DNA from 4 places in the Lysinibacillus sp. Ag94 genome. Region 3 is predicted to be linked to each of the others. Evidence: riboswitches for the same ligand, from Rfam matches in the RefSeq annotation. Region 3 holds a riboswitch; each other region holds the start of a gene.
The links. A riboswitch is a leader RNA that binds a small molecule or an ion and turns the genes downstream of it on or off. The one in region 3 is predicted to bind cobalamin.

Region 1 (7,950 bases), 750 kb from region 3:
TTTGGGGTATATAGCTTTTTTCTCAATGACGGTGGTTAAATATTAACAGCTAAATAGAGCGTAATTTGCGCTCTTTTTTAATCTGAGGGAACTCGTTTGTTTGACCCGAGCAATTTTTTTCTTTTACGTAAGTGTCTCCCCCTGTCTCACAAAAAAATCCACCTCCATGTTTTTTCAACACGGAGGTGGACTTGGCATTACAAATCATCAAAGCCGTTATCTTCTACATTAACCTTTACATACTGGCGAGAACGCTGCTCGAAGAAATCTGTTTTCCCTAAATCAACATCCTCATACGCTTTAATCCACTTTAATGGATTTTTGCGATAGCCTTCAAATGGACGCTCCACACCAAGCTGATTACAGCGTACATTGGCATAGAAATGGACATAATCATGCACATCTTCTACATCGAGGCCTTCCACTTTATCGCCAATCACTTCATTGGCCCAATCAATTTCTAGCTGAACAGCTTCACGGAAGATCTCTTGTACACGAGCTGCTCGTAAAGGTGTATCGTATTCAGGATATTCCTCTAATAGCTCCTGATAAATCTTCACAAATAAATCGACATGTAGCTGTTCATCACGATTAATATAATTAATCATCGTTGACGTAGCCACCATTTTTTGATTGCGTGCTAAATGATAGAAGAACGCGAAGCCAGAATAGAAGAATAACCCTTCTAAAATGACATCATATACAATCGCTTCTAGCATATTTTCAACAGATGGCTCCTCGGAAAATGCATGGTAGCCTTTAATGACGAAGTCGTTGCGTCGCTCTAGCACAGGCTCTGTACGCCAAAAATCAAACGTACGATCCTGCTCATCTTTGTTCACTATACTTGATAGCACATAGGAATAAGAGTGATTATGGATTACCTCTTGTTGCGCTAAAATAATCATTAATGCATTTAAGCTTGAATCTGTTAAATAATCCGCTACTTTTCCGGCAAAATCAGTTTGTACACTGTCTAAAAGTGCTAGTAAGCCAATGATTTTTAAAAAGGATTCTTGTTCATCTGCTGATAATCCTGGAAACTGTTTGACATCGTTGCTCATATTAATTTCAAACGGTGTCCAGAAGTTACCTAGCATTTTTTTATACTTTGGATATGCCCAGCTAAAACGGACATCATCCCAGTTTAAAATGTTAGAAGAACGTCCGTTGACAATACCTGTTGAACGGTTCGGTGCATCCTTGTCCATAATTTGTCGTTTTGTAATAGTTGTCATTGTTATTTCCTCCTAGCTCGCGCAAGACTCACATTCTAGCAATTCTACAGACGTTGAGCGCACATAATAAGTCGTTTTTACACCGCTCGCCCAAGCATTCATATGCAATGCTAGTAAATCTTTCGCCTTAATCGTATTTTGAACATATAAATTAAGTGAAATGCCTTGGTCGATATGACGTGCTCGTGCAGCATTTTGCTTGATTGTCCAATTTTGATCGATGAAATAAGCAGATTTATAATACCAAGTCGTCACAGGTGATAAATCTGGTACTGTTACTGGAATTTTATAATCCTTCTTCTCCTCTGAATAACTCTTTTGGAAAATTGGATCAATCGTAGCCGTACTGCCCGCTAAAATGGATGTTGAAGAGTTCGGTGCAACTGCCATTACATAGCCGTTACGCATACCTTTTTCAGCAACCGCGGCGCGTAAAGCGTTCCATTTTTCACTGTCATAGCCACGTTTGTCAAAATACGCACCCGTATGCCAATCTGAGCCATTAAATAATGGGTAAGCTCCTTTTTCGCATGCCAAATCGTTAGAAGCACGAATTGTTAAATACGCAATTTCTTCATATAGCTTGTCCGCAAATTCTACAGCTTCGTCTGACTCCCATTGAATTTCTTTCAAAGCTAATAAATGGTGCCAGCCAAATGTGCCAAGCCCAATACCACGGTAGCGTAGGTTCGTACGCTCTGCTTGTTTTACTGGAATTGTATTTAGCGCAATAACGTTATCTAACATACGTACTTGCACTGGGATTAATCGTTCTAGAACACCGGCCGGTACTGCTCTTCCTAAATTGATAGATGATAAGTTACATACAACGAAATCTCCAGGCTTGCGACGTGTTACAATGACATCATCTTCTAGTGTAATAGATTCGAATTCAGTAGCTGACATATTCTGGAAGATTTCTGTGCACAGGTTCGAACTGTAAATCATTCCTTCATGCTTATTCGGATTCATGCGATTGACTTCATCACGATAGAACATAAACGGCACGCCTGTTTCTAGCTGTGAGCGCATAATACGCTTCATAATATCAATAGCTGGTACGACTTCACGACTTAACAATGGATTCGCGATACATTCCTCATATTTAGTACGGAAAGAACCGTCACCCTTTTTCTCATCGTAGAAATCCTCTAGTGAGTAGCCCATAACCTCTCGTACTTCATGTGGGTCAAATAAGTGCCACTCCCCACGTGCTTCAACAGTTTCCATAAATATATCCGGTAAGCATAGCCCTGTGAAAATATCATGGGCACGTAAACGTTCATCGCCATTGTTTAAGCGTAAATCTAAAAACGTAAAGACGTCTTTATGCCAAACATCTAGATAGACAGCAATAGCGCCTTGTCGTTGCCCAAGCTGATCGACTGATACCGCCGTATTATTAAGCTGTTTAATCCATGGTAAAACGCCACTTGATGCACCTTTAAAACCTTTAATAGATGAGCCTCGGCTACGAATTTTACCCATATAAACACCAATACCACCGCCGTATTTCGATAATGTTGCGACATCTGTATTCGTGTCATAAATGCTTTGTAAACTGTCATCTACTGTATCGATAAAACAACTTGATAGCTGTCCATGTGTTTTACCCGCATTCGATAATGTCGGTGTGGCAACAGTCATATATAAATTACTCATTGCCCAATAAGATTCACGGACTTTTTCTAAACGATTTTCTGTTTCATCCTGCATCAGAGTCATCGCAATAACCATCCAGCGTTCCTGCGGTAGCTCCACTGGTGTTTTCGTGTAATCACGGACTACATAGCGGTCCATTAATGTTTTTAAACCAATATACGTAAACAACTCATCTCGACTTGATTCTAGGTACGAAGCGAGTTCCTGAAGCTCCTGCTCACTATATTTTGTTGTTAAACTTTCATGATACAATCCAGCTTCTGTATAGTGTGCTAAATGTTCTGGGAAAACTTTATAAACATCTTTCACTGAGACACCACGACGCATTGCAAATTGATCATATAGTTTTTCTAAATATATTTGAGCTGCGATAAATGTCCAGTATGGCTCTTCCTCATCAATAAGGCTAAGCGTTTGTAAAATCATCGCATCTGCCCATGCTTCAAATGTCGCATTGTCGTTTTTTCGTAGCCATCGATCTGATAATCTTACAAAACTTTCAAGTTCATCCTCTGTGTAGTTTTTCTTGAGCTTAGCAATTTGTTGTTCGATTTGAATTGTCATGTAACATTCTCTCCCTTTCCTTCTCCAGCAACACAAAAAGCGATCACGCAACATTTATCGGTTACGTGATCGCTGTAAAATCGGAAATGGAAATGAAGGACATGCACACAAAGAAGTGAACAAATCTCTCGCCTCCACTTCTCAATCCCCGAAGAATGTGTTGCTGTCTTGAACAAATCGGCAGGTCTCCTGGCTCGTGCTTCCTCCAAATGATCACCTTCCCGTTCTTCACAGTGGCCAATTCATCATTTGTCAGCACTTACAGTTGCGGGGACAGCTTCGGCCTAAGATGACTCTCTTTCCGAATTCCCTTTTAAACCATATTGGTACCGCTCGTCCAAAATACTATATATAGTGTTTTAACTCCTAAACAAATCTAACATATTGTGTTTATTGTTGCAATAGGTGTTTTGCACCTTGCACGTTATAAAGTGCTACATTTTCTCGAAGCAAGCCCAATTACAATGCAGTTTTACGTAGTTTTTCAAAATTTCTAGGAAATTTTTTTTGTGCTAGCTGCTCTTTTTCTGGCTGAATTCCTAGCAAAACTACTGCACATGGACCAGCCGATTTCTCAATATCTAAAGAACTTTTGACCTGTTGCTCGCCAAAAAGTCGGGTAAATTCGACTTGTAGACCTTTTGATCCAACTGGCCATACTTGCTGCACTATTCCCTCTTTCCACGCCTCAAAAATAGGTTGGAGCTGCGCCACATCTTTAGGCTGTGCAAGGATTTCATTGCCTACAAGCGGTAATCCATAGGTGTACCAACTAAGCTGTTCATACTTAGTTGCTGTACGTGTTTGCTGCTCACCTAGCATCGTTATAGACAAACCAGATTGTAGAGTCGGCATATTGGACTCTGTACTACCGTCTATTTGTGGACAATTAAGACCCGTCTCAGCAAAAACCTGCTGAATGCCTGCAACGTAACGAGCCCATGCAGCATCCCCTGAAAAATTAGCGAGTATAATATGGCTTGGTAAAGCATTTGCAGCAAGCTGCTCTAAAAAAGTAACACGTGCCGTTAAATATGCCGTCAGTTTGTCTGAAGCAGACACAACATCTTGTGGTTTTTCGCCAATTGCTGCGGCATTATCAGATGTTGCAATCAACCCGCCTATTTGTATTGCATTTCTCAATGTACTCGACCTTCCTTACGCATAAACACTTTAGAGAGAATTGGCATCGCAATGGCAACAATCACTAGATTTATGAGTGTTGCCAATGGAAGACTAGTCAGTGATGCCCAGTAAAATGCAGGACTAATGATAAAGTAAAATGGTAAAGGTGCAACAACACCATTGAAAACAAGTGCCACAGGCCATTTCCAGAAACGCATTCCTTTTTTATGCATTACCCCAAAGACCCATACAACAATAAACATTTCTACTGCGATAATAATATGTAGTGGCCCATATGGAAAGCCAGTAGTTAAGGCTGAGATAAAATGCCCAATGACTCCCGCAACCCCTGCTAATACTGGAGATAAAAATACAACGCTCAACAATGCAGGTGTAGAGTCAAGCGCAGCAGTTGAAATAAATGTTGGAATTTTAATGACTGCACCAACTGCACAAATTGCCGCTACCATGGCAGTGAGCGTCAATTTCATCAATCTTTGTCGATCCATCCCATTTCCTCTTTCCTGTTATATTTGGCTCGTCATCCATAACGTAGGTCGATTTCTGTTCCCGTTGGACGCTTGGTCGCTGACGCGCAGAGCAAAGCGCTTTCAAGGGGTGCCAAGCCTCCACTCCGATCAACTTATTTACAAAGCATACGTCCTACCAATCTTATCCCTAAATGAACAGCCTATTAAATTTTTTAAAACTATATTATTTGATTCGTTCCCCGATACCGTACCAAATACGTACGACTTGTTCGGCTTCAGCGAATAATGCCTGGTACAAACGCCCACATGTATCACGCAACAATCGTGCCTGTTTTTCCATTGGCACAACTCCACGACCCATATCGGTCACTATTATATAGACTGCACATTTTTTTTCAAGAGTCTTTAATCTTGTCAAAATGGTTTTGACAAGGGGTTCATCATCCTCAAGATTTTGTGTCACGAGCCATTTCTCTATGTTTTTAATAATTAGTACATTACAGGCTGGGCTGGCATCAGGTAGATTGCCATCTACTAGCTCAACTTTTTGACCTGCAAGCAATTTCATGACATAGTCGGTTTTTCCACTATAGGCGCCTCCGATAAAGACATGCATCTCGCTCCCTCCTCCCAAGCCTTTCTTGTAAACGTTAAAGAAAACATTTTATCATGCGGTGTTTGATATGACCAAAAAGTTTGCTCAGTCGGTGCAAATTCTACAAGAAGTGCTCGAATAACTCCACCATGGACAACGAGATGATAAACACCTTCACCTTTTGGTAACTCAGTGAACCCTTCAATGACTCGCGCACAAAAAGCATCAAAGCCTTCCCCCCTTGGAGGCAGTGACTGTACAGGGTCATCTAACCATGCACAATAGCGACTATCTGTTTTCAAGTCCTCATATGTTCGTCCTTCAAATGCACCGAAGTTCGACTCTCGAAATCTTTTATCAGACACATATGTTGCATTCGGAAAATAATGGGCAGCGGTTTCCCTACAACGCAGCAAATCACTACCATACACCTTCGTGACTTCTGAATCTACTATAGTCAGCAAAGATGCATCAGCTAATGAAGAATCTGTCCAGCCAATATATCGCTTCTCCAAATTTTCCTTTGTTGGGGCATGTCTCATTAAGTGAACAATAACAACGTCACCCACAGTACAACCTCCATTCCTTCAATTGATGCACCGAGTAAATCTCCAGAAACACCACCAAAGTTGCGCACTGTAAATTGCCGGAAGACTAAAAAGGCAATCGCTAATACAGCTATCAACACTAGAGGAACAATTGAGAAACCTAAGACAAACAACAAGCTACTATACGCCACAACTAAAGTGATAAGCATAAAGGTAATGAGTATTCCCGGCTTAATATGTGTTTTAAAAAAGTAGGCAAGCCCCTTTTCTTTTGAGCATTTGAGCGACATAAAATAAAAGCTCATGCCTACTCTTGTTAATAACGGAATAAATACAGGCATCCATAGTGCAAATTTATGCTGTACGAATAACTCATGCAGTATCACAAATTTGCCAAGCACTAGAAATAGCACAGATAGTACTCCAAATGCGCCAACACGTGGATCATCTAAAATTTCTAGCCGCTTCTCACGATCTCGATACGAAAAATAAGCATCCCCCATATCAATAAAACCATCTAAATGCAAACCACCCGTAAATAAGGCAAATAATCCGACAATCACAAAAGTAAGCAAAATTTCACTGCTTGCCGTCCATTCTGTTAAACAATAGATCACCGCCGCCACTGTAGTACCCATGAGAGCCCCTATCCATGGTAAAAAAGCGAACATCCCGGTAATAGTTGCCTTTGTTAACGGAATTTCTTTATGTACCGGCAAAACTGTAAAAAATTGAAACGCAAGTTGTATACTATGCCAGAAATTTTTCATCGTCTTGCCTTCCTTCTTTTTATTTTCAAAGCGTCATTTATTATTTCCATTTCTTTACGACACCATAATTTATTTCATACGCCTCATCCGCTATAGAAACGAACCATTGATGTAATTTCCCAAGGGTTTGGCGGTATACTTCTACTTCCTCGCTAGAATATGGAGGCTCATCGAATAATTCGTTTGAGACGATAAAAAACGTCACCCTTTTCTCAAGTAACGTCTCTACCGCCCTTTTTAAAACATCAAGCTTTCGCTCTAAACAGCTAGGTTGTTCCACACAGGGAGTTCCCGTGTCAAAACCCTCGTAAAAAGCATTTGTCAGCCATGTCGTAACACAGTCCCATAACACAACATCTCCATCAGTCAGTTTATGCAATGTTTTTGCTATGTCATAAGGTGCTTCTATCGTCAACCATTCCATATTTTGTGCTTGTCTATCTGTTTGATGACGTACTATTCGCTTCTCCATCTCTTCGTCCAACGCTACTCCAGAAGCAATATAAATAAGTCGTCGTGCTTGGTTAAATTCTGTTTGATAGTGAGTAACAGCCGCTTTTTCAGCAAAGTGGGATTTACCACTACGTACTCCCCCTGTAATGAAAATTAGTGGCATCGTTAAGCCTCCTGTTGTAAATGTTGAATGTTCCCGATATCTTTTACGAGCCATTGTTGCTCGACTTTCTCAATAATCGTGACACTTGTACCATTTATAAATGGTTCTGCCCATAGCTGATTGATGCTTCGCCCTAAAATGGCGTTAATGACGCATTTAATCGTTACAGCATGGGACACAATTAAAACATTATTCTCGGGATATTGTTCTGCAATTTTCGATAACGTAAATAGGGCTCGTTCTGTTACCGTACCAAAGCTTTCCGTATGGGTTGCGACGAATTGTCCTGGATAATCGGTATATAATTCATAATCAAGGCGATGTGTAGTCATAATGTCCTC
Region 2 (7,950 bases), 1.4 Mb from region 3:
CCCTGCAAGTTCATCATGGTCATTAAATGACTCGAAAAGAAGAAAAATAAGACACTCATCATTAGTCCAACGATCAAATTCATCGTTACTGCTAAAGCGGAAATTTTCGCAGCTTCAAAAAAGCGCCTTGAACCTAGGTATTGAGATACAACAATGGAAGCACCATTACCAACTACTTCAAGTATTAAAATGGCAATATGAATATACTGATTGGCTGCACCAACCCCTGATACTGCATTATCTGATAAAGCACTGAGCATAAAAGTATCTGCTAGTCCCATTAACATAAATAAAAATACTTCTAAAAATATCGGCCACGTTAAATGGAACAAGCTTAACTTATTTGTCTCTTTTAAATCACTTTCTCTTACTATGTCTGACAATTTCAACTTCTCCTATACACTTCATAAAAATTACGTGCGGTTATTTCGGTACAGTTAAATGACTACCCGTTACAGCGTGATAAAAATATATAGTATCTTATCATAGATTTTTAAGGTGTAAAGAGTTTTTATAATGAAACATTATGAAGTTAGTAGAATACGTAAAAACCCCTCTCACAATTTTATGCGAAAGGGTTTCTTATCATATTAAGTAATGATCCTGCAATTGCTTACGTTTTTCTGTTGTTAAACCAAACTCTTGCTCTAAAAAAGTAGTCTTAGAGCCATATCGATTATCCATTGCATCAAATGCCGCTTGTAAATAGTCCTCACGGGCCGACATTAAAGCATAAAATTGCTGCAATTCTTGATCGCTATAACCTAGCTGAATTGTCTGAGCCATTCGTTCTACTAAGGGACTTAAATGTACATTTGTATCTAAATAGTCCTCCATGATTGTTTCCTCAGGTACATCTAAAGCAAGTAAAATAAGTGCGCTGCCAATACCTGTTCGATCCTTTCCGACCGCACAATGATGAACAAGCCCTAAATTTTCAGGATGCTGAATCGTTGCTATTAACTTTTTAAACGAAGCATTATTAAAAGGCATTTGCGCATAAAATTCTCGGAACATCTCTGGGCTTACAACCTTATAAAAATCTTTTCCACCAGTGTTTGTAGGCATCTCAAACGCATGATTTCCCTTTGCTGGCATTTGAATATACTGGGCATACGGAAATACCGGATTAGGATTATTTTGAGCCTCATGGTTGTCTCGATAATCAAAAATCGTTTTCACACCAAGCGTTTTAAATAGCTCCTTATCTGCTTTCGTCATTTTACCAAGTGCTGCTGAACGATATATCAAACCATTCTTAACAGCACGTCCATCTCTCGACTTATAACCACCCATATCACGAAAATTATAAACTGCTTCAAACGGAACAATCTTCATATCAAACTGTTTCACTCACTGCACCTCTCTCTGTTAGCAAGCATTCTTACTTCTATATTATAAAACAATCCGATATAATACCAATTTTCACACTAGGAAATGTCATATACTACTTCGAGCGATAAGAGGGATTTGAGTGCTTTATTGAGGAGGAGAATGTGGCCTTATACCTGATCACTTCTTCATCCTAGCTAAGCAGTTATCCACCCTACCTAGTCACTTTTTCATCATAGCTGAGCAGTTATCCACTTCACCCGTTCATTTTTCATCATAGCGGAGCAGTTATCCACTTCACCTGGTCATTTTTCATCATAGCTGAGCAATTATCCACTCTACCCATTCACTTCTTCATCAAAGCGGAGCAGTTATCCACTTCACCCGATCACTTCTTCATCTAGCAGAGCAGTTATCCACCCCTACTTGTTCACTATTTCATCAAAGCGGAGAAGTTATCCACTTCACCCGATCACTTCTTCATCATAGCAGAGCAGTTATCCACTTCATCCGTTCACTTCTTCATCAAAGCGGAGCAGTTATCCACCTTATCCGATCAGCAAAAAAGCTGCCCATATAGGACAGCTTCAACATACGCTTTTTCAATAAAACTATTTAAATAACTCAGGGTATACTGCTTTTGCGATTAACTCAACTGCTTCGCCAATTCGTGGACCTGGACGATTTGAAATATCAGTATCTATTGAATAAACCGCTTTATTTTGAATAGCAGTGATTGAATTCCATCCATCACGGGAAAGAATTTCTGCCGCTGGGTCTTTCACATAGTTTACTGTTGTTAAAATAACATCTGGATTTTTCGCAATAATATCTTCCTCAGATACTTTGACCCAGCTTTTAAGGTCAGCAAAAACGTTGTTAACATTTGCAGCATTTAAAATCTCTTGTTGGAATGTACCAGAACCAGCTGTATAGATGTCTGGCTTTGGACTAATTTCTAAATAGATATTTTTCGGTTCTTTCACATCTTTAACTTTCGCTTGGACATCGGCAATTTTACCTTTAATATCTTCATTTAACTTGTCGCCTTTATCTTTGATGCCCATAACCGTTGCGACTTGTTCGATATCCCCATAAACATCATCAAATGATTTAGCTGATTGAATGGCAAACACTTTAATACCTGCATCCTCAAGGCCTTTTAATGCATTTAAATTTTCTTCATCTCCACCAGTCGTATAGGCAATTACGACGTCTGGCTTTAGTGCTAAAATACGCTCACTGTTGAATTTTACAGAATCAGAAACACGCTCAATTTTTTGCGCTTCTTCTGGATACGTATCATACTCCGTTGCACCTACGATTTTATCTCCCACACCTAGCGCAAATAAAATCTCTGTATTACTCGGTTGTAATGAAACAATAGTTTTAGGAACTGCATTAAACTCTACTTCTACACCACGGTCATCCTTAACTTTATAGCTAGTAGTTTTCTCAACTTGTTGATCTTCCTTAGAAACCGTTTCTTTTTTTGTATCCTCTTTCGTGCCGCAGCCAACTAATACAAGGGCCAGCATCAACACAGAAAGCCATTGTAGCTTAAACATTTTCTTCATTTCATTGATTCTCCTTTTTCTTTTTCATCGGGTATGACTTACTAATAAACGGTATTTCAGCAATACTAGCATGCTGATTCATATAGACAGCCATTACGAAAAACACATTGGCTAGCAATCCTAAATAGTCAAAGAGAATAGCAGGTACTTCCCGTTCTTCAGATACTTTGTGCAAAACACGGTAGGATTTTTTCGCCTCACTACGGCATACATGTAATGCAGTAGCAGCCCCTGTCCCTTGAGGTAATACAAAGTTTTGTATTTCATCCTTTACATGACTAACATAGAAATCATAGCGATCACTTAGCCAAGTCAAATTATCTTCGGTTACAGCCAATTTACCTCGTACTGACCCATTTACATGGTAAGCCATTGGTAAAATGGCTAGTAAATCATCTGCTACTACCTCCACTGTTTCCTTTTTTACCGCCGCTAAAGCGACGCCAATATGTGTTGTCAGGCTATCTGTTCGAATTTCAAAATCTACCGTTGATGCCTTTTCACGCATAAATGGATAACAAGAGTAACGTGCATCTTTTTTCAAATCTAAGTCCCCGCTTTCCTTCGTGGAAAATTCTACTTTATTCACACCTTCTTAGGATTTCTTCCGGTGAAAGATAGTGTACATAAAAAAACGTTGTTCCCATTCCTAAGGAAACAACGAAAATAACATAAATAGTGTCATATAGACACAGCATAGCCTATGTATTTGCCGCATATTCTCCTAGCTTCCGAAGAGTTATCATACGTTCAAACAAAGGTCGGTCTCCTGGCTTGTACAGTTCACTACATTCAATCATGTTGTGCGTCATAAAAAACCTTCCCATCAGCTCATTCGACAGTGGTATATCTTTATGATTCACTGTACTTACAGTTGCGGAAACAGCTTCGGTTTTTCACCGAATTCCCGATTATGCTATAGTTCAGCACCCTTATTCTGCAAGAATTATTCACTTGTTATGCAGTTTATCATAGATTAATAGGAAAAAATAGATGTGGAATTAGAATAAACAAATACGATGGGTAAAGATCATGCAGGTATCACCATATGCACGCGGGTGTTTTCATTACCCCACGGGCATTTCATATGCTCGTGCAGGTATTATATTTCATAGATAGATGGTATAAAAGCTAGCTCTCAACGAAAGCATTTGCGCAAAAACAGCTATTTTACAGCTTTTAACCGATGGCATTCTTATATTTCTTTTTGTATTTACCATCTTCTTCTTCTTCAATTAATCGCTGTGCAATCTCTAGTAATTTCGGGTCTTTCGTTTCATCGAATAGCTTTTTAAAAGATACAATAATATCATAGCGTATCGATGTCGGGTGCTTTTCGTCTAAGCATATTTGAAATCTTTTAGCCAAATATGACACGACTAAATCTCTTTGTACCTGCCCTGCTAAGCCTATTCTCCAAATCGCCTGCAAAGTTTTCCTCGCAGTTTCTGTTCTTTCATCATACGTTACTGCCCAAATCTTTAAGAAGTCCTCTAATACTCTTTCTTCAGGATCACTTTTTGCCGCCAATGCGCATAAAAATTGTGCAGCACTTGCACGTACATGTCCATTTCTATATGTAAGAGCCTGAACAAGTTGTTCCCAAACTGAATATGTCCAATCAACTGGTTCCTGCATAATTTTCATTAATTCTTCGTATGATTTGTATTGAATATCAAGGTCACGCTCTGTTAAATTACTAAAAAGTTGCAAAATCTCTTTTTCCATGATTCATCCCTACCTTTATGAACGCAAAAATGGCAAACTTGTTGTATTAATTTCCATCATTCGTTACTTTACTACTACGAAACTAAAGTCACAAACAGTTTAATTTCAAAGTGAGATTTCTAATTATATTTCAAAATTATCAGAAATGAGTATCAATATGCAAGAAAACATTTCTTTCGGCTATAAAGATGACAATCATTTATATGGATAATTGATGCTATACCTTACATCGGCTCTATTTTCATTTTAGTAACAGGTAATATAGTAGTAAATATATCTACTTATGTAAATTTATTCATCTTAGATGTTATTTTACTCATTATTCATCGCGTAGTCGAGCTTTAAATTAATGGATTTATATCCGACTATATGATTTTTACTCGGAGGACCTTAAATACCGTCAAATAATAAAAAAGGTCATCTTTGTAATTTTTTTTACAAGGATGACCTTTTCGCTATTTAAATCGTCTATATAATAGTAGGGCTTATTGAATACGACCGAAGCCTACTAAATATTGATTCCACCAATCAAGTGATTCAATGACAACACCTTTATTTTGAGCATCGATCATCGTGTTATTTCCTAAGTAAATACCTACATGCGCTATGCCTGATCCATAGCTGAAGAATACTAGGTCACCTACACGTGCTTCACTTGCTGAAATACGTTGTGTTGCTAAATATTGCTGTGATGCTGTACGTGGTAAAGATACGCCTGCTTGTTTGTAAGACCATTGTACAAGACCTGAACAGTCAAATCCTGTTGATGGGTTGCTACCGCCCCAAACATAGCTACGGCCTAAGAATTGCTTTGCAGTTGAAATGGCATCACCTGAAGATGCAGTACCTGAACCAGAACCAACAACGACTTTTTGTGGTGCTTTTTCATTGTTCGCTTTACCACTATTGTTAGCGTTGCTAGTATTACTGTTACTAGTATTATTGTTAACGTTGTTATTTGTTGCTTGTACTACTGGAGTAGCTGCTTGAAGTGCACGTAAACGAGCTGCTTCTTCCTCTGCTGCTTTACGTTCTGCTTCTAAACGTTCTTCTTCTTGTTTCGTTGCAATTTGTGCCTTTAATGCAAGAGATTTCGCTTCATTTTCAGCTTTTTTTACTTCCATTTCGCTTTCCTTTTGTTGAAGCTCTTGGAATTGCTTTTGAAGCTCTTTTTGTTTTTCATCTAATGTTGTTTTTTGTTTCTCTAAGTTAGCTTTATCCGCTTCTTGTTGATCTACTAACTCTTGGTCAGCATCCATTAATGTTTTTACCGCTACGACACGGTCCATTAAATCTGCAAAGCTTTTTGCTTCCAGAACAGCATTTAAATAAACGCCCACAGTATTATCTTGAGCTTGGTATGCAGCCATACGATCATTTAAAATCGCTGAACGTTGCTCAATACGTTTTTTAGTATCTACAATATCTGCATCAACTTCTTTAATATCTGCTTGTACTTTGTTAAATACTTTTACTTTTTCATCGATCTCTTTTTGTAGTTTAGTTAATTCTTCTTGTAGCTTTTTAACCTCTGTATCTATCTTAGCTTTCTTATCAATCATTTGTTGAGATGTTTCTTCTGCATGCACTACGGTTGGTTGAACTGTATTAAATAATAAGCCGCCAGCTAGTGCTAATGCTAGCACCATCGACTTACGCCATTTATTGCGCTTACCCACGTTATTCTTTCCCTTCATTAGTCAATTTCGCTCTTAGTATTTTAATGTCATCACTGGAACGATTTTTTTATTTTCTCTTATATTTTATTAGCCTTTTAAAGTTTAGCATTATTAGCATAACTTTTATACTATTTCACGGCTTTTTAATCGTTTAGTAAAACTCGCAACATTCTTGTAATATTCATGTAAATTCTATTAAATTCTACAAAACTACATTTTATTCTACATAACAACGTTTTTAACTGCTTTACCATTAGACCCAAATTCTGTTTTGTAATGTTTTTGTAATATTTCACAAGAACATTTGCCCATTATGGCTCGATAATGACATCTGTAATCGACTAAAAGAATTTAAAAAAAAAGGTAAGGGAGCATTTCCCCTACCTCATCTTGTCGCAAATAATATGTTTCCAAGCTGGTGCTTCCTATTGCCTCATAGAACGTAGCGCTTGGATAGAAAGGCGTACTAAAAGAATGGCACATAAAAACAAGCCCAAGTATGCAGCTGTATTTAAGTAAACAGCGTACGCGTCACGAATAAATTGCGAGATTGCTAAAAGTGCTACAGAAATAATCCCAAAGGTAATACCAACGAGAAGTAAGACTAAACGGGAAAACAAATTTGTAATAAAACGAGCATTATCCTCATCCGAAAAAACATCGTGATGTAACGTAATTTTCCCGCTCTCCACCCGTTGAATGAGCTGATTAACTCGTCTAGGCATTTTGTGCAATGCCGGAATAAGCATTGCTAATTCTTCTTGTAAACGTTCCTTCGTTGCCATCGGTTCTTTAAATGGCTTAAGGAAGGATGCTCGCATATATGCAGATGAAAACTCTTTCGCTTCCGTGAAAATATCAAAATCCGGGTCAATTACCCGTAATGTCCCCTCTAATGTTACTAATGAACGCAGCGCTAAACCTACTGCTGGATAGAAAGTAAGACCGAAATCACGAACAACCGTAAATAATGCATGTATTAATTCTTCTGTCGGAATTCGATCCACGTAAGAAATTTTCAAGAGAATTTGATCAATTGCTTGCTCTATCTTTGCACGATCTGCATGATCTGCATTTTCTACCAATAACGTTATGCCGTCAAATAAAGTATTTGAATCACTTAGATGAATTCCCATTAAAATTAGCTTTAAGCCCTCTTGTTGTGTAGGTCCCAAACGACCAACAGCCCCAAAATCAAGAAGGATCGGTGTACCATCCATCTCATCAATCTGAATATTTCCCGGATGTGGATCTGCATGAAATATACCCGAAACAAGCATTTGTTCAATGAAAGAACATAAAACAGTCCTTGCAAACTTCCTACGATCATTTTCTAATCGATTAAATTCAGCCGCAGCATTTGCAACGCTTTTTCCCCGTACGTATTCCATGACAATAATATTTTCATTACAATATTCTGTATAGATTTTAGGAATCTTCACCTTATAATCGCTTTTTGCAAGAGCATTCGTCACCTGCAATGTATTACGAGCTTCAATATCTAAATGAATTTCCTCACGCAACCCATCGCCAAATCCTTTAGCTAGCTCTCGAAAACCAAGCGACTCAGCCCATGTAGATTTGTTTGAAAGCCAATTAGCAAACTCCTCTAAAATATCGAGATCGTCTCGCAT
Region 3 (7,950 bases):
TTAAACTGTAATGCTTTCACAGGATCTACAAGGCCATGTCCATATGTCAGATCATAGCCCTTTTCACCTAAATCCTTTGCGGTCATTTCGAGAATAGCCTCTATTTCATAAGGCTTTAAATCTGGATATTTTGATTTTAGTAGGGACGCCACACCTGCAACAACAGGAGATGCCATCGATGTTCCACTAAATTTTACAAAGGATGATCCTTTTTTCTCATCAAGAACTGTACTGTAAATGTCTTCACCTGGAGCTACAAGATCAACCGATGGACCATAGTTTGAATAGCCTGATAGCTTGTTTCGATCATTTGTAGAGCCTACACTAATAACGCCTTCGTAAGAAGCAGGGAAGGAGTAATTGTCTGTCGATTCATTTCCAGCAGCTGCTACAACGGTAACTCCTTTATCAATGGCTTTCTGAACGGCTTCCTCCACTAATGGAGAATCACCATAACCGCCAAGGCTCATATTGATAACATCTGCGCCTTGCTCAATGGCGTAAAGGATTCCTTGTGCAATAACGAAATCACTAGCGCCATCTTTTCCGTTGAATACATCAATTGGAAGAAGCTTGGCATTTGGATTAATCCCATGTCCTCCAATACCATTATCTTTTGCCGCGCCAACAATTCCTGCTACATGTGTTCCGTGCTCATTAGGATAAGATGTATTGGCAGGTGCTGCTGCATTATATGGTGGTAGTACTTGAGATTTTAAATCTGGATGTTTAAAATCCACACCACCATCGATAACAGCTACTTTTACATCATTGTTGCCAGCTAATTCTAGTGCTTTATCAATTTGAAGTAGACTCAAATGGTACATATCCTGTTTCTTTGGATCTACTTCTGTGCCAAAGGAATGATACACGTAGCTTGGAGATACTTTTTTAACTCCTTTTTGTTTCACGTAATATGAAACTGCTTTTTCTAAATCTGTTCCTTTGTTCAGTTGGATAACATCGTATCCTAATGAAGGAATAGAGCGGATCACTTTTGCGCCAATTTTTTTGTGCACATTCTTATCAAGACCGGAATGTTTGACGATAATCGTATCCTGACTAATCCATTCTTTTTGATTCTTAGATGTTTGATCCTTATTGCTAGCTACTTTCACTAACTCTTGGTTCTTTGCTGTTTTTTGTGGCGCTTCAGCAAAGGCAGAAGTAGCAGGAACCATTAGTGCTGCAGATGCTACTAAAGCAACTGATTTTTTCTTCCAGTTTTTCAACTGTTTTCCCTCCTTGAGTGTGCCAAATATTTGTGACATCTATACTAATACGAATGACTGTTAGAAAAGTTTCGTAATAAGTATATATTTTTCCAAAAGCACCATTCTATATTTTACCATATTTATCCCGTTATAAAAATATGTAGAAGAGAGGTCGAAACATTTTACTCGATTTGTGAAATGGGAGTAGGAGCACAGATTCAATTAACTATGAACAAATTATCTTAAAGCTGCTCAAGAAGTCTGTGCAAATCTGCCTTCGAACGAGGCATTTTAATGTTTGTTTTAAATAACTTTTTCTTTTGCAAGGCAACGGCCATTTCAAAGACCCATGGTCGTTCAAGATGGGCTCTTTCAAGTAAATCATCTTGGAAGAACATAGAAACTGGATCTCCATTATAAATAATTGTCCCAGCTTCCATCACGATTATTTGATCTGCCCATTCATAGGCTAATGCAATATCATGTGTTGCCAGTAAAATTGTTCGTTCACCGTTCTCTAGCGTTTCTAAATACTGTAAAACTTGTGCACTATAATAATTATCTAGTCCAGCTGTTGGTTCATCTAATAATAAAACGGATGGTTCCATTGCAAGTACTCCGGCCATTGCGACACGTTTTTTCTGTCCAACACTTAAAAAATGGATCGGTTTATCTAGCAATGCTTCGACTTCGGTTTGAGCGACGGCCCACGCAATTTTCTCTTCAATTTTTTCAGTTGTCCAGCCAAGATTCAAAGGACCAAATGCAATATCTTGCTTAACTGTGCCAGAAAAAAGCTGATTGTCGGCATCCTGAAAAACAATACCAACCTGTTGGCGTAATTGTTTTAATGCTTTTCTACTATAGTTCAGGTCATTGCCACAAAAGGATATACTTCCAGCGGTAGGCTTCAAAATACCATTTAAATGCTGAAATAACGTTGATTTTCCAGCTCCATTATGACCAAGTAAAGCGATTTTTTTCCCCTTTGGAATTTGAAGTGTAATATCTGTTAGTGCATAAGTTCCATCTGCATAAGCGTAGGATAAATGTGTTAAATCAAAGTATAAATCTGTCATCAGAAAAAACCTCCATAAATGATGAGCAGTATAAAAATAGTAGCAATACCTACCCAATTTTTTGTGTTATAGATAACATCGTTTTGCCAATAAACAGTTTCGCCACCACGGGCTTCCATCGCATTGTTTAGTTCACGACTGCGTTGGAACATCTCAACAAATAAAGCTGCAATTAACATTGATACCGAACGAAGCCACTGCATAGGGGAGCTGTATCCTAGACGAGCCTGCTGGGCAAGATGAATTTTTTGCATACTATCTAAAAAGATAAAAATAAAACGATACGTCAGCTCTACTAGCTCTACAAATAGAGTTGGAATTCGCCATTGTCGTAGCACGTAACAAATAGAGTGGACTGATGTTGTGAGAATTAAAAAATACAAACAGCTAATGCTGCCAAGGACGATGAAAAAAAGCTGTTGTGCTGTCACGAGGCTCGCTCTGCCGATAAAAATCGTCCAACTATTAAGTGAAAATGACCAAATATACGCTGGTAACGTGCTAGTTGTTGGCACTATAGAAATTAAAATTGACACTAAACTTGATAGTAAAAAAAATCCGGGAAGCAATAGCAATTTAACATAATATTTAGCAGGGATTTTTGCACCTAAAATGATAAAAGCACTCATCACAAAAAATGTAATGAGTGAAATTCGTTCATCTCTCATGATAAGCGACAATATAAGTAGTCCAAGGGATAACGTCATTTTTTCTAGCGGATGAACAGTCGCTAATTTATTTAAATAAGCATACTTATCAATGAGTAACATCGCTTAACCCTCTTTATGTTTGCCGCGCATTAAGCCAATGAAATAGCCGATAAATCCAGCGCCAATAGCAGCTTGTAATGCGAATAATAAGCTTTCGATTTCACCACTTGGTGGCGCCCATAAGCTTTCAAACCATGGCTCGTAGTTAGCATCAATTTCACTAATTGCTGCCTCCGCTTCACCATCAGCCCCTTCGAATTCTGCACCTTTTTGAATAAATAGGGGGATAATCGCTAGGAACACAACAATGGCTAAGAGCAGTAAGTTTTTTTTCATGTTAGTGTGCCTCCTTTGTTGAGAAAACACGTAGAGCCTTTAATTCACTCACATTGTATTTTTTTAGGAAGTTCATGACGATCACTGTTAAAATTCCTTCACTAACAGCAAGAGGAATTTGAGTTAATGCAAAAATACCAGCAAATTTTGTGAATGAAGCCATAAAGCCTCCGACCTCAGAAGGGAAGGCAAGAGCTAGTTGCACTGAAGTGACAACATATGTACCTAAATCACCAAGCATTGCTGCTAAAAAGACGGCTACTGAAAATGATAATCCCATTTTTTGTGAGCCCTTAAATACATAGTAAGCGATTATAGGGCCCATAATGGCCATCGAAAAGGTATTTGCCCCTAATGTTGTAAGCCCGCCGTGTGCTAATAGTAAAGATTGGAATAATAATACGATTGTCCCGATGACACTCATTGCTAATGGTCCAAAAAGAACTGTTCCAAGTCCAACTCCAGTTGGATGCGAGCAACTCCCTGTTACAGAAGGAATTTTTAAGGCAGATAGTACAAAGGCAAAGGCACCCGATAGCCCTAATATCATTTTTGTTTCAGGGTTTTCTTCAATGGTTTTTCGAATAGAACGTAATCCTAAAATAATAAATGGAATCGATACGACCCACCAAAAAATCGCCCATTCAATTGGCAAAAAGCCCTCCATAATATGCATCGCAAATGCACGATTTGGCACGAATAAAAATGCCAATAAGAAATAACTAAGCTTCCAACCTGAAAATTTCATGAATCTCTCCTCCTGGCTTTAAAATATTTCGAATTAGTATGCGATCGATCCAATGTGCCTTGGCGTAATTGTAGCTGCCGCTTTGCTTTCGCTACAGAAAACATTTGTAGCTGCCGCTTTGCTTTCGCTACAGAAAACATTTGTAGCTGCCGCTTTGCTTTCACACAGAAAATAATTCGTCCGGATTTTTGAATTGTGCATTCCTTTCAAAGTCCGTGACATCCGCCAGAGGCTTTTCTTTTCATTCAGTAGGTGTTTTAGCCCGGTTGGAACCATATCTGTACGAATCTACCACCTTGAGATGGAGTCTCTGCTGAATGAAAAAAGCACTTCTCCGATAATGGAAAAGTGCATAGCTAAAAAAGCAAATAAAATTCTAATCTGCTAAGCCGCACACCCATCCTCGTAGGTTGAAACGATCACATTTTTTTCGGCAGGTCTCCTGGCTTTAGTTCAACGTTTTATAGGTCTTCCCATCCTTTGGACAGTGACTTTTTCTATAAAACTCCCTAGTACAGTGGCGGGACCGCGCCGGACTTGAACCGGCTTCCCTTTTAAGCGAAAAGCTGAACAATTCGCACCGATAAAAGATGAAGTTGTGAGATTTCACGACAAAGTGTAACATGAATTTCCATATTTATGCTATGATTTTTATGAAAAAATTTAAAATTAATAGTCTATGTCGAAAATTTAGATAAATCAAAAAGAAATGTCGCGTTTTTCTCTAGAATTTTAAAAAAATTGTCACAAATTAAGAAAGTAATATTGAAATTTTTAAAAAATAAGCTATGATAGAAACAGTTTTCAATTACATGAAAATTCTTTCAGCGAACATCTTTTGTAGCGAAAGTGAAGCGTAAGCTACAGAAGCCTCCTACCTGTATAGATGGTGAGATGAATGCTGATTTAAGTTCTTTTCAACGGGTATCAAAACACCTGTACCTGCTGAAAGAAGGTAAAGCCTCCGGCGGCTGTCACGCAATTATGCCGAGGCATAATTGATATATTAAAAAATTCATATAAAACGTCCATAAGTGCTTGATTATTTTCAAGATAATAGGGAAATCGGTGAAAGTCCGATACAGCCCCCGCTACTGTAATAGCTGATGAAATCGTGGATGCCACTAGTGAAAACTAGGAAGGTGCGAAAGTAAAAGGAAGCTTAAGTCAGGAAACCTGCTTATGTGATGATGCATGCAAACTTTTCGGAGGGAGAAGTTGAAGCGAAAGCGAGTACCTGTATATATTCGTTTTTATTTGGCTTCTACTAAACCTTTACTCTTCGTCTAGAGTAAAGGTTTTTCTTTTTCCTAAAAGCAAATGAGGGGAGAACGAACGACTATGACAACTTGGAATTTAGAGGGCATGAAAACACATCTTTTTATTTGTAATGGTAGTAGCTGTATGAAAAAAGATGCTGAGGATATTACACAGGCGATCCGTGACGAAATACAGGTGCTGGCACTTGATCAGGAAATACATACGACAAGAACTCGCTGTAATGGCAGATGTAAAGATGCTTGTGTTGTCATTGCATATCCTCAGGGGAATTGGTACCGTATCCCGACAACAGAGCATGCGAAGGCACTCGTACAAAATTTAAATCATGAATCGTTACATAATGAGCATGTCTTTACATTGCGTGAAGGCACGCTACACCGTACAGCACAAACAACAGCCATTAAAGGTATTGAAAAGGTGAAAGAGGGGTAACAACATGGCGCAAAAAGGTAAGATTTTCGTAGTTGGCTTTGGCCCTGGAGACTTTAAACATATTACGACTCGTGCTGTAGAGGCACTGCAACAAAGTCATATGATCATTGGGTATAAAACGTATGTTGAACTTATTCAGGATTTAGTTAGTGCAAAGTCGATTATTAGTACTGGTATGACGGAGGAAGTTTCACGTGCACAGGAAGCGGTACGTCAAGCAGAGGCTGGAAGTATCGTATCGGTCATTTCCAGTGGAGATGCCGGCGTATATGGAATGGCAGGATTAGTGTATGAGGTATTAATCGAGCTAGGCTGGACAGAAGCCACTGGTATCGAGGTAGAAATTGTTCCAGGTATTTCAGCTATTAATTCGTGTGCGAGTTTACTAGGTGCTCCAATTATGCATGACGCCTGTACCATTAGTTTAAGTGACCATTTAACACCTTGGAATTTAATTGCAAAAAGAGTAGAAGCGGCAGCGATGGCGGATTTTGTTATTGCGCTTTATAATCCAAAAAGTGGACGTCGTACGAGACAAATCGTAGAGGCGCAACGAATTTTATTAGAATATCGTTCGCCAGATACACCGGTTGGCCTTGTGAAAAGCGCATATCGCGACCGTCAAGAAATTACGATGACGACTTTAGCAGAAATGCTTGAACATGATATCGGCATGTTAACGACAGTTATTATTGGGAATTCAACAACATTCTTCTACGACAATAAGATGATTACGCCACGTGGCTATCAGCGGAAATATACACTTGGTGATGAAAAACAACCGTTACGACCACATCAACGACTCAAGGAAGAAAATGAACCATGGGCGATGAATCAAGAAACTGGAACAGCGCGTAATGATTTTGCAACAGATCCTAATACCAATCGTATTAAGCCCAGTTTAGCTATTAGACCGGAACTAAAGCCTAAAAAATCGTCACTTGAAATGGCAACAGCAGCTCTTGCTTTGGTGAAGGGTACGAGCGCTGTGAAAGTAACACCCAAGCTCGTTCAACAAAAAATCGAATCTGTTTTTGAATTAGCGGTTAGTCCTGGGGTAGCCAATAAGTTCTTTACGCCGCAACAAATGATGACATTAGCTGAAGTAGTTGGTGAGGAAGGGACGATGGAGTATACACCAGACCATCAAATTCATTTGAAAATTCCAACGTCTGAGCCTGAAGAAATTACAACAAAGCTCCGTGAAGTTGGCTTTTTACTTGCACCACTTGGTGACGTACTTTCGTTAAAGGCTTGTGACTTCTGTTATGGCGAAAAGTTCGATTCGATTCCATATGCGGAAGAGATTCAAGAAAAGCTTGGGGGTATGGCGTTACCGAAAACATTAAATATTGGTTTTAATGGCTGTGGTATGGCGTGTTATCGAGCAGTATTTGATGATATTGGCATTGTTTATCGTAAAAGTAAATTTGATGTTTTTATTGGAGCTAAGCCGGTTGGTCGTACAGCACATGCGGCCCAGCCTGTTGTTGAAGGGTTAGAGCCTGAACAGCTCATACCACTTATCACCGATATTATCGATGAATATAAAGCAAATGCGCATCCAAATGAACGTCTGTTTAAATACTTCAAGCGTGTGAAAAAGATCCTACATTTTACGTATCAGGATATGTCTTCAAAAATAAAAGTAGAGCCAGCTCCATGCGGCGACTAGTGAGGGGTAATGAAATGAAAGCAATTTTATTTGTCGGCCACGGGAGCCGTTTAGAAGCAGGAAATGAAGAGGTATGCGCGTTTATCGAGCAAATGACACCTCGTATTGATGAACGTTTTTTAGTTGAAACATGTTTTTTAGAGTTCGCTTCGCCGAATATTGAGGAAGGTATTACGAACTGTGTGAAGAAGGGTGCAACAGAGGTGCATGTTATTCCGATTATTCTTCTTCATGCTGGACATTCAAAACTACATATTCCAGCAGAAATCGAACATGCACGTGAGCATTATCCAAATATAACGTTCACATATGGTCAAACAATCGGTATCCATGAAGAAATATTTGCTATATTAGAAGACCGTTTAGCTGAAATCGGCTTCAATGCTGAAGAACAACATGAAGATACTGCTATTTTATTAATTGCACGTGGTGGCAGTGATCCTGCTGCAAATGGTGATTTTTATAAAATTACACG
Region 4 (7,950 bases), 490 kb from region 3:
TTGTTCGGATAAATTGAACGAATAGTCCAATTGTTGGTAAAGCTAGTGCGAGTGCGGGTAAAGCTAGATGAGCTAGTGTGCCCTTTCCATTTGTCGGGAAAATCCCTAATTTCAAACTAAATACATATAGTAGTAAAAAACCTAACCAAAATGTTGGAATCGAAACACTCATGATCGTCAATAGTCTAATGATTTTATCGATGATGGAATGCTTATACAAGGCACTTATGATCCCTAATGGCATACTTATTCCTAAAATCAACACAAATGCAGCAACAGCTAATTCGATGGTTGCTGGTAATTTTGCGAATAGCTCATGTGCTACTGGTAATTTACTAACAAAAGATGTCCCAAAATTTAAATGCAAAACGCCTTTTAACCATAGCAAATATTGAATAAGAAAAGGTTTGTCTGTTCCAAGTTCTTCTCGCAATGCTTGAATGGCTTCCGCTGTTGGCGCAACCCTTGCCAATCTAAGAATGACCTCCGCAGGCTCTACTGGAACGAAACGAATAAATACAAAAGTCAGGATGGATACGCCCAATAATACAAAAGGCAATGTCAAAATTCTTTTTAAACAAAACATCCATGTTGATTCATACATGCTGTCACTTCCCAATCAATCCTATGATAAAGAGAGAGCTGTCTTTGATTGACATACTCTCTCTTTTACAGTTATTTTTCTTTTTCCATTTGTGCATAGGGAATATCATATTCAGATGCTCGTGGTGCAAAATCTTTCATATATGGCTGATAAATCACGCTATTTGTTTCGTAAGATATAGGAAAGAATAGTGCTTGGTCATGGAACATTGTTAAAATATCCGTATAAAGTTGCACGCGCTCTTTTTCATCTGTACCTACTAATAATTGATGAATTTTAGTATCGATTTCTTTGGCAGTTGGTAAGCCTAATTTCGCTTCATAGACACCATTAGCGTTTGGTGTAGCTGATTCATTAGCAAAGCTATGTGGATCTGTTGGTGGTCCATTTGTACGCCAGAAATTAATATCAACCTGATTATCCATTAATTTTTGCAGACCTACCATCACATCTGCGCCTTCTAAATTCAACTGTACCCCTATTTTTGCTAGTTCACCTTGCATTAGTTCCGCCATTGGCTTTTGAATTGCATCTGTAGCAATGTAGATTAAATCTAATGTTAGTGGCTGTCCGTTTTTAGAGCGAATTTTTTCACCCTTCTGGAGCTTCCATCCCGCTTCATCTAACAATTGTTGCGCTTTTTTTGGATTATATAAAATTGGCGCTAAATCAATATTGGCATAAGGAATAGCATCCCAAAATAGTGTATTGGCAACTTTTTCTGTACCATGTGTAATACTATCAACCATTTGTTCTTTATTGATTGCATATTGAATCGCTTGGCGAACCTTCAATTCTGCTAAAGGGCCAGACTGTGTATTGAACAGTAGCGCTTTTGTAGACAAAGGTTCAGACGTAGCGGTTTTATATTTTCCACTATCTTTTAAATACGTATAGTTATCTAAACTAATAATGCCTCGACCATATATTAAATCTAATTCTTCGTTTTCAAAGGCCAATGAAATCGATTCTGAATCAGGGATGATTTTTACTTTTATTTGTTCTACAAGAGGTTTTTCCCCCCAGTAGTTGTCGTTGCGACTGAATAGAGCGTATTCATCCTTTTTGTAATCTGTTAAAACCCATGGGCCTGTCCCAATTGGCGCTTTCATTGCATCTTGGGTCGCATCACCTTCTGGGAATCCATTATCCCCTAAAAAACGGAAAGGTCTTACAAAGGCAAGTTCGTTTAAAACAGGATAATACGGTTCATCTAATTGCAAACGAATTGTATAATCGTCTACTTTCACTACCTCTTTAATATGGTTAACCATACCCATCCACGAATGCAAATCACGATTTGCTAAAACAGCATCAAAGTTGCGTATTACATTATCTGCATTAAAAGCTGTTCCATCTGAATACTTGACATCTTTTCTCAAATGGAAAACATAAGAGGTTTTATCCTTTGAGATGTCCCAACTTTCTGCTAGTTTCGGCGTAATTGTTCCATCATCATTATAGTCAACCAATGATTCATAGACCATTGCTTGTGCTGTCATTTGATTTGGTAAATATGTATGGGGATTTAATGAACCTACATCTAATGGCCACCCAATCGTTATCATTTTTTCGTCTGTCTGTTTTTTCGATGCTGTCTCTCCCTTTTCATTGCTTGTACAGCCAGTGAGTAAACTGAACATCAAAATAAGCGTGAAAGGTAGTAAATACTTTGTCAATCTCATTTTCTGTCTCCTTCTTTGTTTGTGGTGCACTAAATGAATCTAAAGATTGAAAGAAGGCATAAAAAAACCTTATTCCAAAAGAATAAGGACAGAATAACTACTATAAGTAAGCCTCTATCCATCTCCCTATCTTTCGTAGATCATCAATGAATCTCTTTACAAGCAGGCATTCTGGCTCATGAATCATAATTTTGTTTCACCTTCCCAAGTAATTTCTCAGTGGTTATCGAAACAAAACTCCTCATTTACAGCTGCGGGACAGCATGGGATTTACACCCATTTTCCTTTTAATTGAATGAAAGCTTATTTCACTCAAACTTGTAATGGTTGCTATGAAATTAGTATTAAACATATCATGCTCTAATGTTCGCGTCAATTTTATATTCTGAATATAATAAAAACCTACTAGTAATGGCTAACACAATAAGGCCAGGTTCTTAACCTTTGCCTGTTTTACTTCATATGTCAGCTTTCTTTAATGAAAACAACGTATAGATCGTATCAATTTCATGGGATTTTTCCAAAACCCACAAGGTTTTGGTTAAAATCCGCTGCAATCCCTCTAGCCCAAGATATTGGATTTGCACGCCAATAAACTCTGTAAATCCTAAATATCCCGGATTTACATGCGCCCGGTCGAAAATTAATGAACCCGTGACCCTAGCGTCCGCCGGGGAGTTAGTATAGAAATGGTTTAGATTTTCAATGATGGCTGCATCCGAACCGTACTCAAATAGACCACCCTCCGATGAACAGAGTTGAATCCAGTCGGAACGTTCTAAACTCATCTTTAATAATGCCTCTTGTTGACTCCAGTCATAATGAATAATATTGAGGGCAATGTCCAGGTCATGAAAGCGTTCCCCGGGTTGCTTCAAAGCATCGATGCATCGCTTGGCAAAATTGGGGCCATAAGTATCGATATCTAAAATATTGATTTCAATCTTGCGTTCCTTAAGTAATTCTGGGTCCGATTCTTGAATGAGAATTAGGGTGTTGATACTGTCGGTAGCGGCCCCTCCAGCGATATTAAAGAAACAAAGGTTCCGTTCAGGGAATTGCTTAAGCTGGGCTAGCAAAATTTCCGACTGGCACCGACAAAGATCCCTTAGCCTGATCCGGAGTCCCATGAACGAAGTTTGCTTCACTGCCCACTTATCCCGGAAACCTAATTTTATCCCTCTAGTTAAATCGGGGCCAAGTTTATACAGCAAAGTACGCATGCCACTAAGATAGGAATTGTCAACATTCGACATTTTCACAAAGATGTTGCGGATAAAGCCAGGCATCTTTTTTAATGATTCAATGCTCCTGGCTGACTTAAGACAGCTCAAATGATACGCCTGTTCATCAATACTTGCGTTGAAAAGGGGATGTGTAATATCCAAAATCGGCAATTGAATTTCATTCTCGAAAACCGCATAAAGAATTCGCTTATTTTCATTTGCATTGTCCACTTTATCACCACTTAATTTATCAATTTTCTGCAAAAAACCAAGAAACAAATAACGCAATAATACTTTTTCACCTAATGAACTCTGTCTTTTTGTTTAGATATTCGTGAAATAAATATTAATATTAAAGAACGTACCCGCTTATTGCTCTAATAAATAAAATATCGGTAGTACTATCAATCCTAGTAGAAAAAGCACTGGAATCACGGAAACAATTAATGCAAAAATTCTTAACTTCCCCTTTTGGCTAAAAAATGCAGTTAGAAATGAAGCTATTATTAAAGAAATAACCACAATGTCTCCAATTTCTGAGGTTCCGTTCACTTCAATTGGTGTAATATAGGCGAAAATAATGAACAAAGTAAATAATAGCAATGAAATAATACTTAAATATTTTCTTAAGGCCATTACCTCACCTCCTGCATTTTTTTACAATTGACTATTTATATATTCTTGTTTCACTAATCTGCTCCTATAGCTAGCAACAACCTTATCGAAAACAACCTTTTAATCTTTCTTTTTATACTAAAGCACCAACTTTTATTACTTAATCCCATACAGACCAAGCAGCCTCAATATGATTACCTGATGGGTCAGTAAAAACAAAGTATTTAGCATTTTCTCCACGCCAAATAATTTCACTAACTTCTACGCCACTATTCTTTAAAGTGGTATGTGTATATTCTAGGTCTGGACAATTCAACGTAAACGTTTGATACAGACGACCATCCCGTAAAAAATTTGCTGTTGTAAGATCCTTTGTTTCTACAAGGAGTAATACAACATAGCCTTCTGGCGGTGTTAATACCGCTACAAACCCAATATCATCTTGAAACTTTGGTGTTTTAAGCTTAAATCCAAGCTTTTTTTGGTACCATTCAATTGTTTCATCGATATTATTAGTTGGTAAATAGAGATAGCCTATTTTACTGAACAACGACTTTTGCACTTGAGTACCTTCCAATTCCCTCACTCCTGATTAAAAATTTTAGGTTATTTAATAGTATTCTACAAAATCCAATATATCCCTTTTGCCATTTAGAAATGTTCGACAAATGTTTTTACTAACGACGCAAAATATTTGATTAAGGTTTGGAAATAACACACCTAAAAAGCGCTTGGGAAAATGGAAAGAATTGCCTTCCATTAACTAAAGATACATTTGAAGTCGATGAACAGCAATAATTATTAATAAAACAAGCGATTGAATTAGCAAATCCACCAGCATTAAAATGGAATAAAAATGCTCAATTAATAGATGCAATAAATATTGATTTAGAAAAGCCTAGGAAATCAATAGGAAGTAACGGCAAAAGAAAGCATTGGAATATTTTATTTGGAGTCCAGAAACGAATAAAGCTTTTTAAGTAACCATTCATGACGGAAAAATAGATTATACAAATGATGTAACGAAAAGAGTTTATACAAATAAAAGATATTAAAGATGATTCACCTGGATTGCTTCAAAAAGCTCTAAAAATCGGGGGTATTTATCTAGGTGAAAATTGGGCTAAAGGGTATAATTTTATGCTTAGAAAAGATAGACAGAGAAATGTTACTATTCTATTCGTAATAGGATGGAATAGTGACCAAACAAAAATGAAAGAAAAGGGCTTTAATGCTGCCACAGGAGAATACATTAAGCCTAATGGCTACGAGGGATTTAGTTTAATATAGAGGAGCATAAGCAATCTTTTTTAAATTGTACAAACAAAGCCAACTTCTTAACGTACAGGAAATTGGCTTTCGTTTTATCGAAACGGTAACTCACATTAATAAAATATGGATGGTTCCCAAATAATGATTGAATGGACATCTTGTGCTTCGCAATTATCAGCTAGTTGCTTGGTTAATGTTTTCACCATATTCAGTAAGTCCAGCCGGAAACTCCATTTACGAATGGTTAGTTTATACATTCACTACTTAATTTGATAAATTCATCCACATCATTCATGCATAATTCTATTCCTTTTTTCCAAAAAGCTTCCGAAGTGATATCTTCACCTAAATGTTTCATCACTAAATCCTCTGTGCACATACTTCCTGAATCACGGAGCAAATCTAAATAACAGCTTTCAAATTCTTTACCTTTTTCTTTTGCCTTAGCAAATAAGCTCAATGCAAACAAATATCCAAATGAATAAGGAAAATTATAAAAAGGAGATTGTGTCATATAATAATGTGGTGTCCATATCCATGAATGCAGTGAAGGATTATCGAGAGAACCATCATAGCCTTCATCTATTGCTTCTTGCATCATTTCGTTTAAGCGTGATGATGAAACAATGCCTTCTTTACGTTCTTCATAAAATTTCTTTTCAAATAAAAACCGAGAATGAATATTCATGAAATTCATGACACTACGCTTTAATTTCTCATCAAGCAAAAATAATTTTTCATTAGTAGATGTAGCTTTTTGCATTGCCGCATCTAATATAATCATCTCTGAAAACGTTGAAGCAGTTTCAGCAATGCACATTGGATATTGTTTATTTACGCCATTAATAGATTTCATTGCATCGTTATGGAAGGCATGTCCTAATTCATGGGCAAGTGTTAATACATTTGTAATTGTACCGCCAAATGTCATGAAAATTCTTGATTCTTTCGAAAGTGGAAAGCCTGAACAAAATGCTACAGCAGACTTATTTGCACGATCTTCAGCTTCTATCCAGCCTTCACTAAATGCCTTTTTAGAGAAATTTTCTAATTCTGTTCCGAATGCACTAAAATGCTCCAAAATAAAATTAACAGCTTCTTCGTATTCAAATTTTTGTTTTTTTGTTGTCATAGGTGCCCAAAAGTTAAATGATTGCATCTTTTTATAGCCATTTATTTTTGCTTTTTGATTTAAGTAGTCAGTGAAGGGTTTTTTAAATTTATTAACGACAGACCACATCGCATGAAGTGTCTCCTCCTTCATACGATTTTTAATTAAAGAATCTTGTATTACATTATCAAAGCCACACTTCTTGTAAACTTGTAATCGAAAGCCTGCAATATGATTTAAAATTTTCGCAAATAGTTCTGCATTGTCTTTCCACGTATCTTCTAAAGCATAATGGGATTCTTTACGAACGTCTTCATTAGGATGTGAACGTAAGTTGATAGCTTGACCGACGGATAAATTTTTTTGTTCTCCATTTATTTGAACTTTAATCGTAAAATTATTTATAAAAGAATTATAAAATTGCCCCCAAGCATGATAGCCATCTACCATGAGGTCTGAAACTAAATGTTGTTCTCTATCTGAAAGGGTTGTCTCACCATCTTTACGCCATTCATTCAGTATAAACTTAAAGTTTGCTAAAACATCAGTATTTAGTAGACCCTGCCACAAATGGTAATCAATTTTTACCAGAGTATTTTTCACTTTTTTCAATGCCGATTCAAAACGAGTATTTATTGTCGTAATGATCCCTTGCAGAATAATAGCCTCCTGATCTTTTGGACTTTGCGCAAGAAGGCAAGTTATAAAAGAATTTGCTTGAGATATATTCGTTCGAATATCTCCTATGTATTCAACTAAAACTGCAATATTAATTGATTCGTTTATTTTTTGAGGAACATTAAAGGAATTTGCTTTTTCTTCGAAATCAGAAATTTCTTGTTCTAAATAACTTATATGTTCTTGTAATTGTGATGATTTACTGCCACCTTGAAACAGACTATCTAAGTTCCATACTTGCCTATACTTTGTTTCGCCCAATCATTTCTCCCCCTTAAATTTTAACTTTTCAGCAATAATCAAACGTACATTCCCATCTTATCACATCATGGAACATTAGTGAGTATTATTCGCGCAATTGTTTAACTATTGTTAATTTACTAATACAATCAAAAATATAACTAAATTAACGTAAAGTTGCCCTTTTTGGCATAGTTAAAGTATAAAGAAGAACGGAAAATTTGAAATTAGGTATGCGCGTGTTAATACGCAAGACAGTCGTTATCGCTTCAATTTGCTGTAATTGTCGAAGTACTTTGCGTTTAATTGAAAACGTGGAAAATTTTGAAGCAAAAGATATTCATATTGTATTTCTACAAAATAAAATTGACAGAACTACAATATAAGAAGTTTTTTTAAATTTATATTCAAGGAGTAGATAAATATCGCAGTTCCTTTTAACAACTATTCATATTATAGATTGTAGAAAGGAGGTAATAACTATGTCTGAATATTGCGGTAGCGGTAGTGGTTATGGTA

Region 1: it holds a riboswitch for cobalamin, as region 3 does, so the genes downstream of both, MY533_RS09530 (ribonucleoside-diphosphate reductase subunit alpha) here and MY533_RS13120 (energy-coupling factor ABC transporter permease) in region 3, are expected to answer to the same signal.
Region 2: it holds a riboswitch for cobalamin, as region 3 does, so the genes downstream of both, MY533_RS20220 (hypothetical protein) here and MY533_RS13120 (energy-coupling factor ABC transporter permease) in region 3, are expected to answer to the same signal.
Region 4: it holds a riboswitch for cobalamin, as region 3 does, so the genes downstream of both, nikA (nickel ABC transporter substrate-binding protein) here and MY533_RS13120 (energy-coupling factor ABC transporter permease) in region 3, are expected to answer to the same signal.

What each region holds. Positions count from the first base shown of each region.
Region 1 is NZ_CP096780.1:2,084,624-2,092,573, reverse strand. Features, by position in the region: gene MY533_RS09540 (DUF4190 domain-containing protein) at 1-46, shown strand, start outside; gene MY533_RS09535 (ribonucleotide-diphosphate reductase subunit beta) at 198-1,238, opposite strand; gene MY533_RS09530 (ribonucleoside-diphosphate reductase subunit alpha) at 1,251-3,464, opposite strand; cobalamin riboswitch at 3,626-3,813, opposite strand; gene MY533_RS09525 (hypothetical protein) at 3,924-4,607, opposite strand; gene MY533_RS09520 (ECF transporter S component) at 4,604-5,098, opposite strand; gene MY533_RS09515 (bifunctional adenosylcobinamide kinase/adenosylcobinamide-phosphate guanylyltransferase) at 5,304-5,696, opposite strand; gene MY533_RS09510 (histidine phosphatase family protein) at 5,645-6,244, opposite strand; gene cobS (adenosylcobinamide-GDP ribazoletransferase) at 6,217-6,993, opposite strand; gene MY533_RS09500 (bifunctional adenosylcobinamide kinase/adenosylcobinamide-phosphate guanylyltransferase) at 7,034-7,609, opposite strand; gene MY533_RS09495 (histidine phosphatase family protein) at 7,612-7,950, opposite strand, start outside.
Region 2 is NZ_CP096780.1:4,280,767-4,288,716, forward strand. Features, by position in the region: gene MY533_RS20205 (MATE family efflux transporter) at 1-374, opposite strand, end outside; gene MY533_RS20210 (tyrosine-protein phosphatase) at 586-1,353, opposite strand; gene MY533_RS20215 (ABC transporter substrate-binding protein) at 1,944-2,909, opposite strand; gene MY533_RS20220 (hypothetical protein) at 2,911-3,453, opposite strand; cobalamin riboswitch at 3,651-3,858, opposite strand; gene MY533_RS20225 (hypothetical protein) at 4,089-4,637, opposite strand; gene MY533_RS20230 (C40 family peptidase) at 5,123-6,334, opposite strand; gene MY533_RS20235 (ABC1 kinase family protein) at 6,742-7,950, opposite strand, start outside.
Region 3 is NZ_CP096780.1:2,831,513-2,839,462, reverse strand. Features, by position in the region: gene MY533_RS13140 (S8 family peptidase) at 1-1,232, opposite strand, end outside; gene MY533_RS13135 (energy-coupling factor ABC transporter ATP-binding protein) at 1,457-2,293, opposite strand; gene cbiQ (cobalt ECF transporter T component CbiQ) at 2,293-3,063, opposite strand; gene MY533_RS13125 (energy-coupling factor ABC transporter substrate-binding protein) at 3,067-3,339, opposite strand; gene MY533_RS13120 (energy-coupling factor ABC transporter permease) at 3,341-4,087, opposite strand; cobalamin riboswitch at 4,502-4,687, opposite strand; cobalamin riboswitch at 5,103-5,286, shown strand; gene MY533_RS13115 ((2Fe-2S) ferredoxin domain-containing protein) at 5,429-5,800, shown strand; gene cobJ (precorrin-3B C(17)-methyltransferase) at 5,805-7,475, shown strand; gene MY533_RS13105 (sirohydrochlorin chelatase) at 7,490-7,950, shown strand, end outside.
Region 4 is NZ_CP096780.1:2,341,913-2,349,862, reverse strand. Features, by position in the region: gene nikB (nickel ABC transporter permease) at 1-604, opposite strand, end outside; gene nikA (nickel ABC transporter substrate-binding protein) at 676-2,289, opposite strand; cobalamin riboswitch at 2,433-2,626, opposite strand; gene MY533_RS10830 (hypothetical protein) at 2,748-3,794, opposite strand; gene MY533_RS10825 (histidine kinase) at 3,885-4,151, opposite strand; gene MY533_RS10820 (VOC family protein) at 4,291-4,707, opposite strand; gene MY533_RS10815 (hypothetical protein) at 5,271-5,420, shown strand; gene MY533_RS10810 (M3 family oligoendopeptidase) at 5,647-7,452, opposite strand; gene MY533_RS10805 (YjcZ family sporulation protein) at 7,914-7,950, shown strand, end outside.